One region of the Actimicrobium antarcticum genome, then DNA from elsewhere that is predicted to be linked to it. Evidence: predicted binding sites of a transcription regulator. Region 1 holds the regulator's gene; the other holds the start of a gene.

Evidence for each region. The regulator FNR, encoded in region 1, switches genes on or off when oxygen is low (the NO sensors DNR and NnrR bind a similar motif). The targets are predictions, from matches to a motif close to TTGATNNNNATCAA.
Region 2: a site for FNR is predicted at 3,706-3,719, ahead of ABD720_RS00605 (cbb3-type cytochrome c oxidase subunit I). Genes of this name have one in related genera too.

Annotation. Positions count from the first base shown of each region.
Region 1 covers NZ_BAAAZE010000005.1:109,970-117,129, forward strand. Annotated here, with positions in the region: gene ccoP (cytochrome-c oxidase, cbb3-type subunit III) at 1-13, shown strand, start outside; gene ccoG (cytochrome c oxidase accessory protein CcoG) at 122-1,609, shown strand; gene ABD720_RS03390 (FixH family protein) at 1,675-2,214, shown strand; gene ABD720_RS03395 (hypothetical protein) at 2,228-2,467, shown strand; gene fnr (fumarate/nitrate reduction transcriptional regulator Fnr) at 2,568-3,332, opposite strand; gene ycaO (30S ribosomal protein S12 methylthiotransferase accessory factor YcaO) at 3,475-5,196, opposite strand; gene ABD720_RS03410 (response regulator) at 5,379-6,215, opposite strand; gene ABD720_RS03415 (Crp/Fnr family transcriptional regulator) at 6,444-7,160, opposite strand, start outside.
Region 2 covers NZ_BAAAZE010000001.1:130,014-137,173, reverse strand. Annotated here, with positions in the region: gene ABD720_RS00625 (hypothetical protein) at 1-20, opposite strand, end outside; gene ABD720_RS00620 (SCO family protein) at 17-634, opposite strand; gene ABD720_RS00615 (c-type cytochrome) at 651-1,256, opposite strand; gene ABD720_RS00610 (cbb3-type cytochrome c oxidase subunit II) at 1,253-1,897, opposite strand; gene ABD720_RS00605 (cbb3-type cytochrome c oxidase subunit I) at 1,894-3,546, opposite strand; gene ABD720_RS00600 (PaaI family thioesterase) at 3,979-4,452, shown strand; gene ABD720_RS00595 (SAM-dependent methyltransferase) at 4,449-5,102, shown strand; gene ABD720_RS00590 (TlpA family protein disulfide reductase) at 5,096-5,914, shown strand; gene trxC (thioredoxin TrxC) at 5,947-6,381, opposite strand; gene ABD720_RS00580 (hypothetical protein) at 6,380-6,589, shown strand; gene ABD720_RS00575 (ArnT family glycosyltransferase) at 6,597-7,160, opposite strand, start outside.

The DNA of each region.
Region 1 (7,160 bases):
AGCCGCGAAATAAAACGCTGCGCGGCCACGCCGGAAACCGGTGTGGTCGCGCAAGTCGGCGGATGTGCGCGCGGTGGCATGCCGGGCACATCCGGATTTTTTCAGGACAAAGTTGGCGCTTATGAGTAACCCCGAAGTTGCAGTCATCAAAATGTACGCAGCGCGCGAGGAAATTTATCCGCGTGAAGTGAAGGGGCGCTATGCCACCTTGCGCTGGCTGTGCGTGTGGCTGACGCAACTGGTGTTTTACGGATTGCCCTGGTTGCAGTGGAACGGACGGCAGGCCTTGCTGTTCGATCTGGGTGCACGGAAGTTCTACATTTTTGGCATTGTCCTATGGCCGCAGGATTTTATTTATCTGGCGGTATTACTGATTATTTCTGCTTACGCGCTGTTCCTGGTAACCGCGGTGGCAGGTCGGGTCTGGTGCGGTTTCGCCTGTCCGCAAACGGTCTACACCGAAATTTTCATGTGGATCGAACGCAAGATCGAAGGCACTCGCAGCGCCCGCATGCGGCTCGACAAGCAACCGTGGGGGATCGACAAGCTCTGGCGCAAAACGGCCAAGCACCTGGCCTGGGGCACCGTCGCGCTGTGGACCGGGTTGACCTTTGTCGGTTACTTCACGCCGATTCATACGCTCATCGGTGAAGTCAGCAGCCTTGGACTGGGTCCGTGGGAATGGTTCTGGATTCTGTTCTATGCGCTGGCTACCTATGGCAATGCCGGCTGGATGCGCGAGCAGGTCTGCAAGTACATGTGTCCGTATGCACGCTTCCAGAGTTCGATGTTCGACAAGGACACGCTGATCGTGACGTATGACACCGAGCGCGGCGAACCACGTGGTCCGCTGGGCAAGAAGGGTGCTGCTGCGAAGGTGGTGGCAACTGCAACCGCAACCGCCACTGCTGCTGCAACGGCTGCCGTTGTTGCAGCCAATGCCAGCGTCACCACCAAGACCACCGGCGACTGCATCGATTGCTCGATGTGCGTGCAGGTCTGCCCGACCGGAATCGATATTCGCGACGGCTTGCAGTATGAATGCATCGGTTGCGCCGCCTGCATCGACGCCTGCAATTCGGTGATGGCAAAGATCGACCTGCCGGCCGGCCTGATCCGCTATTCGACCGATCACGCAATCGCCAGCCGCTGGTCGATCGGGCAAATGCGGGCGCGCGTGCTGCGACCCCGGGTGCTGATCTACACCGGTATCCTGTTGCTCATCGTGACGGCGTTCGTGGTTTCGCTGGCCCTGCGTACGCCGCTCAAGATGGATGTGATCCGTGACCGTGGCGCGATGGGCCAGGAGGTCGAAGACGGCATGATCGAAAATGTCTATCGCCTGCAAATCATGAACACCCAGGAAGAAAGCCATCACTACAAGATTTCGGTGTCGGGCATCGACAGCATTGCGCTGGTATCACCGGACACCCTGGTGATGGAAGGAACCGGCGCACGCGCTGTGCCGGTCCGGGTGCGCGTCGATCATGGCGAGGGCAAGCACGGCTCGAACAAGATCAAGTTCACTCTGAAAGCAACGGATGGTGCAGATATTGAAGTCACCGAAAAAGCGGTGTTCTTTGTACCGCACGAAGACGATCGGGATTAAACGTTGGAAAGTAACAGGCCGAAATGTATGCAGCCTGGCATCTCGAACACTTACTGGAGTACGCAATGCAATCACACGCAATCAAGTCGGCACCGTCCCGCGACACCACACCCTGGTACACCCACCGCTGGCCCTGGCTGCTGATGCTGGGGCCGTTCCTGGTGATCATCGCCGGCTCGGTCACGATCTGGCTGGCGGTGACACGCCAGGATGCGCTGGTGGTCGATGACTACTACAACCAGGGCAAGGCGATCAATCAGGACCTGCGTCGTGACCGTATCGCGACGTCGCTCGGCCTGTCCTTCAACGGCCGTTACGACGTCGCCAGCGGCCAGCTCACCGGCAAGGTGGTCGGCCTCAGCGGGCCAGTGACAGGCAACGTCCGCGTGCGCCTGAATCATCCGACGCTACCGGAAAAAGATATCCACCTGGTCGCGCCGCTGGACGCGCGCGGGCAGTTCAGTATCGCGCTACCGATGCTGGATCGGGCGGTCTGGCAAGTGCTGATCGAAAGCGAGCAGCGCAACTGGCGCCTGAACGGCGAATGGAAATGGCCCGAGCAGCTGGCTGTCAGCATCAAAGCCGATGTGCCTGCGGCGGATTGAGAAAGAAGAGACCATGTTGCGACTTTTGATGACCATACTATGGCCCGCTTTTCTGGCAGCGATTGCGGCGACGGGGCTGTTTTTTTCGCTGTTCGATCCGGTCGAGTTACTGCGGCTGACACTCGACACCGACCTGCCGGTGACCGCCTGCTACACCATCGGGTTCTTCTTTTTCTGGTTGTTCTGTTCGCTCGCCAGCATGCTGACGTATTACCTGTCGCATGTGCCGAATGACCGGACGTCGCCGTTTTGAGTGGATGGTGTGACATAGCCAGCCGAGGGCGGTGCCGTCGAATCCGCCAGACCGGCCTGGCATGAAAGTCAACTGCGCCGCCTACGCAAAGGCAGCCAATTTACATCGGCGTGCAATTCTCTGTACCCGCCGCCAGCGCCTTGAGTATGGTCGAATCGAGCAAGCGCACCTCGCGCTTGTCGACTTCCATCCAGCCCTGCTTTTTGAAACGCGACAGCAGCCTGCTGATGCTTTCGATCGTCAGTCCCAGATAGTTGCCGATGTCTTCGCGTGACATGCGCAACTGGAAGCTGGTCGGCGAATAACCACGCGCCGCATAGCGCGACGACAGGTTCACCAGGAACGCCGCAAAACGCTGCTCTGCACGCATGTTCCCGAGCAGGAGCATGACGTTTTGCTCGCGCATGATTTCCTGGCTCATGATGCGGTGGAAGTGATGCAGCAGCCGCGGAATTTCGCCGAATAATTCTTCCAGTCGGCTAAACGGAATCTCGCAGACTTCACTGTCTTCGAGTGCGACGGCATCGCAGTGGTGGCGGTCAGCGCTGATGGCGTCCATGCCCAGCAACTCGCCCGCCATCTGGAAACCGGTGATGTGCGTTTCACCACCGGCATTGATCTGGAATGTCTTGAAATGGCCGAAGCGGATCGCGTACAGGTTGCGGAACGGATCATCCATCTTGTAAAGGCGCTCGTCGCGCAAGATGCGCCGGCGGCGCCCGATGATCTGGTCGAGACGGTTGATGTCACCTTCGTCGAGACCCATCGGCAGGCAGAGCTGGTGCATGCTGCAGTTGGCACAACTGGCTTTGAGTGCGCTGATGGTTTGCGCAGGCGTGGCGATGTAGGTAAGTGGTTGGGGCATGTGGTTGTGTGTACCACAGAAGTGTTCGGTCGCACGGATTTATCCTGCAGCTTCCTGCGGCATTGCTGCGCCATGGGATCACGCTGCGGCAGCGATACTCGCACGCACGGGCCCTTCATCGGGACCATGCGTGCCTGCTCAGTTAAACCGCACCGGCAAACAACTTGTCATACGCCGCCAACAGCGTCTGGTGCATCGCACTGCCTTCCATGTCCGCTCCCAGCGTCACCAATCCGAAGAAGCGTTCGCTGCGATCCAGCAATGCCTCGGCCTGACGGACCGTGTCTGCGCCATACAGCAGCACCAGCGCGCGGCGGTAGTCGCCGACCTGTTCGAGGTTCATCAGGCTTTCGATGCAGCGATACACCAGCCGGCGCGCCGGGTTCATTTGCTTGTACTGATGAATCCAGTCGCAGCCTTCGCGGGTGGCTTCTTCGTCACCGATGGCCAGTGCCAGCAGGGTTTTCAGTTCGCCGATGCGCAGTTCTTTCCAGGTCGTGCCGACCGGGATGGCCAGGCCGAGGATTTCCCACAGTGGCCGTTCGTCGTTGAGGTTCGAGGTTTGCAGGTATTCCAGCAGCTCGGTGCATTCTTCCTCGTCGAGTGCATCGAGGCGTACCAGTGCCGGCCGGATGTCGTTGCCGACGCTATTGTTCTCCCATTCCAGATCCTCGACCGGATAGATTTCGGACATGCCCGGCACCAGGATGCGGCAGCTGTACGCGCCTTGTTCGCTGAAGTCGGCAACGTACATGTCCTTGCCCTCGGCATGCACGGCGTCGCATAGCCAGTTGTAGTCTTCTTCGGTGGTGTTGCTGAAGTTCCAGTCGGCGAACGGGAAGTCGGGCGTGTCGCCGAGAAAATTCCAGCTGACCACGCCGCTCGAATCGACGAAGTGGATTTCGAGGTTGGCCACTGCGGTGATTTCATCCATATCGAAGCCGGGTTCCGGAAAACCTTCGAGCGATTCCAGTGCGCGTCCTTGCAGCAGTTCGGTCAGTGCCCGTTCCAGCGCGATCTCGAAACGCGGATGCGCACCAAAGCTGGCGAACAAGCCCTGATCGCCGGGATGCAGTAACGTCACGCACATGACCGGATAGCGACCACCGAGCGAGGCGTCGCGCACCAGGATGCCGAAGCCGGCCTCGCGCAAGCCCTTGATGCCGGCAGCGATGCCGGGGTAGCGGGCGATGACCTCGTCGGGCACTTCCGGCAGGCACAGGCCTTCGCTGATGATGCGGTATTTGATGTGGCGTTCAAAGATTTCGGACAGTGCCTGGCTGCGCGCTTCCATCATCGTGTTACCAGCGGCCATGCCGTTGCTGACGTACAGGTTGCCGATGATATTGACCGGAATCCAGGTCGGCGCACCGTCGCGCAAACGGGTGTAGGGCAGGGCACAAATGCCGCGTGCGACATTGCCCGAGTTCAGGTCGACCAGCACCTGGCTGTCGATCTCGCTGTCGGGGTTGTAGAACGCCTGCAGCTCGACATTGAGCAGTTCGGCAGGCCAGCGACCGTCGGTGGTCGGGGCGAACCAGCGCTCTTGCGGATAGTGCACGAAAGGCCGGTTGGCACGGGTCGCGCCGAGGTAAAAATGGGTCCAGAAATAATGCGTGCCGAGCCGCTCGAAAAACTCGCCCAGCGCACTGGCGCGGGCCGCCAGTTCGGTCGCACCTTTGCCATTCGAAAACAGCATCGGGCATGCGTGGTCTTTCATGTGCACTGACCAGATCGCTTCGACCGGATTGAGCCAGGACGATTCATCCAGATGGAAGCCGCGCTCGGCCAGTTTCTTTTGCATCGTGCGGATGGTGGACTCAAGCGAGGCGTCTTTTCCGGGGATGAAGCTTTCTGTGTGCATGGGGAGATTGTCGGTGAGGGAAGTGGCGGCGCCCGCAGGGCAGTGATGCAGCGTGTCGGCGTCGGGGATGGGAGGATTTTACAGACAAGCGAAAGCCCCGGCCATTGGTCATTTGGCAGAACGGGTTGTCGCAGGGTTTTTTACATCAACGTTTTTAACATGTCGACGTTTAGGACTGTGGATTATTCCCGGGCAAGGCGCATGCGCTCGGTGACATCCATGCCGATACCGCGATAGCCGATGAAGCGGCACGCGGTATCAAACATCGGTTCGCCGCTGACCTGCAGATACTGGGTGGTGCCATCGTTCTTGAGGCGGGTATAGACGAAGTCCAGAAACGGTCGGCGGCTGGCGATATTGTGGGCCAGCGTGGCACGTTCTTCGGCATTCCAGCGTCCGTCGGCGGACGCGATGGTGTCGTCCGCCTGAGCACCGTTTTCAATGCCGAGCATATCGAATACCGGACCCGACACGCGCGTGAACTGGCCCTCGGCATCCTGCTCCCAGTACCAGTCCGACGACAGCTCGGTAAAGCTCCTGAAGCGTGCTTCGCTCTCGCGCAATTCGGCGGTACGTTCCAGCACGGTTTGCTCCAGCGCCCGGTTGTAATCCGCCAGTTTCTGGTATAGCAAGCGCACTTCGATCATGTTGTGGATGCGGGTTTGCACTTCCACCAGGTCGAACGGCTTGCTGACAAAATCCTTGGCACCGGCCTGCAGCGCACGCAACTTGTGACCCGGTTGCGCAGTGATGACGAGCACGGGCAGGTAACTGGCGACCTCGATTTCCTGCAACCCCTGCATGACCTCGAAGCCATCCATGTCCGGCATTTGCAGGTCCAGCAAAATCAGGTCATACCGGTGGGCCAGATGCAGCGCGCAGACGGCGCGGGGATTCGTGGTGGTGGTGATGTTGTTGTAGCCGACATTGCGCAGGACAGTTTCCAGCAAGACGATATTGCTGTCGACATCATCGACGATGAGGATGCTGGCATTGCGGACTTCGGAGACGTCGAGCATTGCGATCTTTCTGGAAACAGGTCTCGGGGGCAGCGGGATGCCAGCCAATGCACCGGCGCTTTTCCGGCAAGATGCTGTCAGGCCGGGGCGGCGACGTATTGTAATCCCAGTCGAGGCGAAGGCAGTGCTGATTGGAAAGAATGATCTGATGAAAGTTGACCGCTTGGTGGTGCTTGAACGCTATCCGGAGCGGGATTTGCTGCCCTCTTTTCAAACGCGGACCCGGACTTAGACCCGGGCGCTCTCGCGTCCCTGCCGATGCTGGACATCTGACAACAGGCGTGCAAACTCCTTTTTGACCACGCCGTAGCATTCGCAGGCCTGACATTCCAGTCCGTTACGGTTCAGTACCGTGATGTGGCCGCGCCGATAGCTGATCAGATGCTGCACCTGCAACCTGCCTGCGGCTTCCGTGACACCTTCGCGACGCACGCCAAGCATGTTGGCGATCAGTTCCTGCGTCATCGTCAGTTCATTGGTGGTGAGGCGGTCCAGCGTCAGCAGCAGCCATCGGCACAATTGCTGTTCGACGGTGTGATGGCGGTTGCAGACCGCGGTTTGCGACATGTGGGTGATCAGCGCCTGGGTGTAACGCAGCAACAAATGCATCACCTGGCCGGAGCGGTTGAATTCTTCCAGCAGGACATGTGCCTTGAGCCGATAACCATAGCCACTGGTTTGCACCACAGCGCGGCTGGGCGTGGTGTTGCCTCCCATGAACAAGGAGATCCCGAGCACGCCTTCGTTGCCGACGCCGGCAATTTCGGAAGAGCTGCCGTTTTCCAGCAGGTAATGCAGCGAGATGATCGCCGAGGTCGGAAAGTAGACGTGTTCGAGCTTGCCGCCCGATTCATAGAGGATGTCGCCGAGTTTCATCTGCACCAGTTCGAGGTGCGGCGACAGCCGGTCGAATTCTGCATCCAGCAAGGCAGCCAGCAAATGATT
Region 2 (7,160 bases), on a different contig from region 1:
GCGAACAGGATAGCCCTCACCGTGCTGCGTCCAGCGCGATGTCGAGTACCTGATCGATCGCGTCATAGCCGACGATGCGCACCAGCCGTCCGCGCCGGTCGATGATGTGCAGCGCGGCGTTGTGTTCGAACTCGCCCAGCGGCGCCGGTACGACCATGATGCCGAACGCATCCAGCAAACCGCGCCGGTCCTGCGCGGCAGCCAGCGTGACGACATCCCAGGCAACCGGGTTCATGCGCATGCGCGTCGCATACGCTTGCAAGGCGGCCGTGTCGTCATTGGCCGGATCAAAACTGACCGACAGCAAACCGATTTGTCCCTGCAAGCCGCGCTCAATGATCTGCTGCTGCAGGCGCTGATAGACCGCGCCGAGCGAGCTGCACACCGTCTGGCAACGGGTATAGATAAAGTCGACGATGCGGACCCGGCCGTCGCTGACCAGCAACTGGTTTAGCGACCCCGTACGCCCGAATTGGTCACGCAGCGCAAAATCCGGCAGCGGCTGCGGCGTGCGGGCGACCTGCCCGCGCCGCAGCGCTTCGGTCGTGAACGCATGCCCGCTATCGGTCGCCAGCAGGATCACGGTGATCCCGATCAGCAGTGCCGCGAGACTGGCCGCGAAGGTGTGCAGCAAGCCCGGGGCTGGCGTCTCAGGACGCCGATTTGAGTTCTGCGCCACCTTTGTACGGCTCGGTACGGTCTTTGGTCGCTTCGCGCTGGGCCTTGACGGTCTCTGCCGTGATCGGTGGGGCCTTGTTACCCCATTCGGCGCGTATGTACGTCATTACCGCCGCCAGTTCGGCATCACTCATGGATTGCCATGCCGGCATCGCGCCCTTGTAGACGACACCCTTGACCGTGATCTCGCCGTTGATGCCATGCAGCAGGATATGGGTCAGGATTTTTTCATCCTCGACCACCCATTCGGAGGCGACCAGCGGCGGGAACACGCCCGCCACACCCAATCCGGTGGCCTGGTGGCAGGCAGCGCACTTGCTGCCATATATCTGCTTGCCATCGACCTGCGACACCGCACCGGCAGTCAGAACCGGTGGCCGCAAGGTCTCGACCGTGCGCTGATCGCCATAGGCCGAATCCTCACCGGACGGCGTGCTGTAAATGTAGAACGCCCCCCACATCGCCATGGCACCGAGGAACATCACCAGAAACCAGGGAAGTGGCCGTACGCCCTCGTCCGGATCGGCATTTTCACGGCCGCGCTGTGCACTCGACACCGGGCGTTTTGGTTTGCTCATGGCTTTTCCTTCGCAGAAGGCGCAACTGCAACGGGTAGCGGCGGCAAGGCCGGATAGGTCCGATCCAGCGACACCAGATAGTCGACCAGAGCCAGCGCTTCAGGTTTGGCGACGACAACCTGGCCTGCCTTGGCGAAGCTCGGCGGCAGATTCACCACGGTTTCTCCCGCCTTTGCCGCACCCTGACGGACCTCGAACAGAAACGGATATGACGGCATGATCGAGCCCGGTGTGTAGGCGCGTGGCTGGTACAGATGACCGAGATGCCAGTCCTTGCTGGGCTGGCGTGCGCCGATATTGAGCAGGTCCGGGCCGGTACGCATGGTGCCCAGCAGATGCGGTGTGTCGTAGGCGTAATCGCCCGCCACCGACGCCCTGCCCCAGCCGCGCTTGGCGTCCGGCGCCTGCTTGATATCGCGTGGTTGCTGCGAATGGCAATACACGCATCCGTTGGCGATGTAGGTCTGACGACCCAGCCATTGCTGGTCGGTATACGGTTTGAGACCGGCTGGCGGTTTGACATTTTCCAGCAGCAGGTAGGGCAGCACCACCAGGATGCCGGTAGCACCACCAAGGATCACCATCGCGCCCACGATCAGGCGCAGCTCGTCCATTTCCCAGAAACTTTTTCCGGCGCTCATGCTGTGACTCCTTTGCCGGTCAGACGTGACAACAGCGAATTACTCAGCAATGCAGCACCAAGGCGCTTCGGACCGAACTTCCAGCCCATCGCAAAGAAGTGGGCCGCAAACACCAGATGCCCCAGCGTCATCAGTCCGCCACCGATCGAACGTGCTTCCAGATACGGTAACGTGATGGCGACCGATTGCATGAAGGTCGTGTTCTCGTCCAGCATGGCCAGTCCCTGCAACCAGCCACCGATGGAGAGCCAGATGAAGTAGATCGCAAAACCGATCAGCACCAGCCAGAAATGCAGCGAGATCAGTTTCGGATACGGCCATTCCCAGTTCATCACGCGCGGCATGATGAAATAGATCGAGCCAAACATGACCATCGAGAAAAATCCGTACAGCCCGAGGTGAGCATGGGCAATCGTGTAATGCGTGAAGTGGGTCACGGTGTTGACCGCACGCAGCGCTTCCAGCGAACCCTGGATCGATGCGGCGGTGTACATCATCGCGCCCAGCACGATGAAGCGCAGCGTTGGCGAATACGCCAGTGCCCTGAAATTACCCAGCACCGTCATGTGCTGATTGACCGCCACCGCGAACACCGGGATCGCCATCATCATGCTTTGCACGATCGAAATCGTGACCAGCCACGACGGTATCGGCCCACCGATCAGATGGTGTCCGCCGACCTGGCTGTAGAAAAACGCCAGCGACCAGAAACCCAGCAGCGACAGGTTGTACGAATGAATCGGCTTGCCGAGAACTTTCGGGATGAAGTAATACGATGCCGCCAGACCAATCGGCGTGAACCACAGTCCCAGCACGTTGTGCCCGAACCACCAGTTCATGGTCGCTTGCTGCACGCCAAAATGCAGGCCCGGCCAGTTAGCAATCAGGAACAGGATCGGGAACCACAGCAAGCCGGCGCCGATGTACCAGACCGAAACATACAGATGTTCGACCTTGCGTTGCAGCAGGGTCAGCCATAACGGGAAACCGACCAGCGCTCCGCCAACCACCAACAGGATATCGATCTTCCACGGATATTCCAGCCATTCGAGTCCATCGGAATACCCCATGCCAATCGCCACCGTACCGGCAAATACGCCAATGCTCCATAACGCGCCACCGATCAGGGCGTACTTGGCGCCGACCAGTTCGGTCTTGAGCAAGCGCGGAATCAGCCAGATCGCGACGCCCACACCGGCCAGTGAACACCAGCCATACGCCACCAGGTTCAAATGGATCGGCCGGATGCGTCCGAAGGTCAGCCATTCGTACTGCACCAGCCAGTCCGGCGCATGTAATTTGATCGAGGAAATCAGGCCGGCAAGGGATGCCAGCACCAGCCAGACCACGGCCAGTGTCAGGCAGACGCCCACCACCAGCGAGGTCGACTTGTCGGCACGGGCGCGGGACTCTTCCTCCTCCTCGGTCATGCGCTCGGCGACATTGCCCATGGCTTGTTGCAAGCCGCCCATCTGGGTCCTGGTGGCGGCCGGATCTTCCACCGTGCCAAGTTCGTTCTTGCCAAAAATTTCGGTCGCGGCGGCAACACCGTCGCCGAACAAGCCTTTCGACATCGACCAGATAAATATGAAGAGTGCTGCGATCGACAGCAGGAAGGTGCCCAGCAGAACGCTGACGGTGAAATCCATGGTCATCTTTTCCGGTTCGAGTTGCTTTGTTGAAGTTTGGCTAGTGGACAATCGCGCCCATCGGCATGCAATCGACAGGCTTGTTTGGTTCCACTGGCTGGATACTGGTACTTATTTTCTACGGCAAAATCCAATGGGGATCATAGGCGATTCCGACCGTTGATGTTAGTCCAACCGATAATCTTTGTGAGCGACGCTAGCGCTAGTCACTCAGCGGAATAAGCATCCAGTTATTAGTTAGCATGGGCTGCGTGAAAGGACCGTGTCTCAGTGCCATAAAAAACAAAAACTGGCTTGTCCGGCGGGCGCCCCCACCCGTGTTATGGTGACGCGCAACATGCAATCCAGCGCGACCGCCATGCAAAAATCCCTAGGCAATGCCAGCCTTGCCGGCCAGCGACTGCATCCACCACACACTGTTTCGGAGACCGCATGAATGCCTTCCAGGAATACTATCCAGAAAACGTCGCCCACTGCTTCGGTTGTGGCCGCCTCAATAGCGATGGTCATCAGATCAAGACATTCTGGGATGGCGACGAGACGGTCACCCATTTCCAGCCGCTGCCGTTCCATATGGCGATGCCCGGCTTTACCTACGGTGGCTTGATTGCCTCGCTGATCGATTGCCACAGCACCGGCACGGCCGCCGCTGCCATGTATCGCAGCGAAGACCGTGCCATGGACACCTTGCCGCCGTTTCGCTTTGTCACCGGTTCGTTGCGGGTCGATTATCTGAAGCCGACTCCGCTGGCGGCACTGCTGGAAATACGCGGCACCGTCAAGGAAATCAAGGGCCGCAAAGTCATCGTCACCACCACCGTGACGGCTGATGGCGTCATCACGGCGCGCGGCGAAGTCGTGGCCGTGCAGATGCCCGACAGCTTCGGGATCGCGATGCCGGCATGAGCACGCCCAACACGCCGGGCAACCCGTGGAACGAGCGCTACCGCGATGCCGGAGCAAGCTATCTGTTCGGCACCGAACCGAATCGTTTCCTGGCGGAGCGGGCCGCGCTGTTCGATGCAGACAGCAGCGCCCTGCTGGTGGCCGATGGCGAGGGCCGTAACTCGGTCTGGCTGGCGCAGCGCGGGCTGACTGTGACCGCGCTCGATATTGCGCCGATTGCGGTCGGGAAGGCAGCGCAACTGGCGGCACGCAATCAGGTTGCACTCAATTTGATCGTGGGCGACATGCTCGCGCCCGACTGGCCACCGGCCAGCCTGCATGGCACTTTCGACTGGGTCATCGGTATCTTTATCCAGTTTACGGGTGCCGAGATGCGCGCGCGCCAGTTTGCAGCGATGCAGCAACTGACCCGTCCGGGCGGCCGCATCCTGTTGCAGGGCTATACGCCGAAGCAGCTCGAGTATCGTACCGGCGGCCCGTCGGCACTCGAAAACCTGTACACGCCGGCGCTGCTGCAAGCCGCATTCACCGGCTGGACGATCGAGGAGCTGGTCGACTATGACGCCGAGTTGGTCGAAGGCGCAGCCCACCACGGCCCCTCCGCGCTGATCGGAATGATCGCCAGGAAACCGCTGACCATCCCGTGCTAAACGTCAGCATCGGCCCGCTGACGATACAGGTCAGCCATCTCTTGCTGGGACTGTCGCTGCTGGTCGCTGCCGGCGTCGGTCATCTGGTCGGGCGTACCGAGCGCGTCGGCATCGTCGATACGCTGAGCGGAATGTTGCTGGTCGCGCTGCTGGCGGCACGACTGGTGTTCGTGCTGATCTGGTTCGACCAGTACCGGCAAGCGCCGTGGTCGATCCTGGATATTCGCGATGGCGGATTCGAGCGCTGGACCGGCGTCGGTGTCGCTGTGTTGGTCGTTCTGTGGCGCAGCTGGCGCGTGCCACTTTTGCGCCGACCGCTGGCACTCGGAATGCTGGCTGGCGTGTTGGCCTGGAGCATGTCCGGTGCGCCGGGCATGTTAGGCATGACCAGCCAGGCGCCGCTGCCCACCGTGCCACTGACCACACTAGGCGGCACCGCCACCACGCTGGCCCGGCTGTCCGCTGGCAAGCCGATGGTGGTCAATTTGTGGGCCAGCTGGTGTCCGCCATGCCGGCGTGAAATGCCGGTGCTGTCGGCGGCCCAGCAGCGCGATGCCGGCGTGACGTTTGTCTTCGTCAACCAGGGCGAAAGTGCTGCGGTGGCCGCCAATTACCTGGCAGCGGAATCCTTCGTGCTGGCCAATGTCGTGCTCGATGGCGGCACGTTGCTGGGCAAGGCGATCGGTTCGTCGGCGTTGCCGACCACGCTGTTTTACGATGCCAGCGGACGTCTCGTCGATACCCATCTGGGCGCCCTGTCAGCGGCGTCGCTGTCGAGCAAACTGCAGCGCTTGCATGACAAGGATTTTTGAGCGGCATGCGCCCCAGGACGCCGGCTTTTTATTCAGGCATGCGCCTGCGCCCACGCCACGATGCCGGCCGCATCCATCGCACCAGCCTGGCGCGCCACTTCCCGGCCATCCTTGAACAGCGCCAGCGTCGGAATGCTGCGTATGGCATAACGGGTCGCCAGCTCCTGCGCCTGTTCGGTATCGAGTTTGGCGACCCGGAACGCCGGCTCAAGTCGCAGTGCGGCTTGCGCATACGCCGGTGCCATCGAGCGACAAGGACCACACCAGGGTGCCCAGAAATCGACCAGTACCGGAATCTGGCTGTTGACAATATGCTTGTTGAAGCGCGCGCTATCGAGCTCCAGTGGCTGCCCGACGAACAGCAGTTGCTGGCATTTTCCGCAGATGGGCTGGGTCGCCAGGCGCTGCGAAGGCACGCGGTTGACCGCGTCGCAATGGGGGCAAACGATGTGCAGAGGATCGGACATGGAATTCCTTTCGATGGGAGTGCTGGATTACACGGCCGTTGATGATAACGGCTTCATCCCATCGCGGGGCCAGGATGACATGACGGCTCCAGTGAAGCAGGAAAAGATGTTCTTGCCGAACGCTACCAGCTACTGCGTCGCATTGGCTCGTGCAACATTGCACTGCACCGTGGGCAAATCACGGCACGACGTCGACCTGCAATACTGACAGTCCGTTAATTTACTTGGACAACCTGGCCGGGCAGCATCGCCACCGGACTGCGTGCGCGGAACAACCAGAACCGTTGCCAGCTGTCGCCGGGACGGGAGCCTTCCCAGACCGGCTCCCAGGCCGACTGGTCGACGGCACCGTTTCCGGTCGGCGTGTAACCCTGCAGCAGCAGCGTGTTGCAGCTTGCTACAGGCTGGATTTCACGCCGGACGGTGGTGCGATTGGCGATGTAATCCAGCATGGCACGTTCACTCTCGCCTAGCCCGATGCTGGCGATGCAGTTGGTGTCGGTGGGCCACGTGATCTCGGAAAACACTGTTCGATAACTCTTGCCATAGTCCAGCCATGGCATCCACAAGGTCGATAGCAACGCCCAGGACAGCGTCAGCCCCGTCAACCATGAAGTCAGGCCGCGCGCCGGCAGTTTTGCAAAAATCCGCAGCGCGAACCCTGCCGCGATCGTCAGCGTGATGGCCAGCCCGAATGTGGGTGCATCAAATTCCGGTGCAAAGTCAGCAGGCAACACCCGCAACAACCGCGGCCATTGCGGCACTGCCTGCGTCGACAT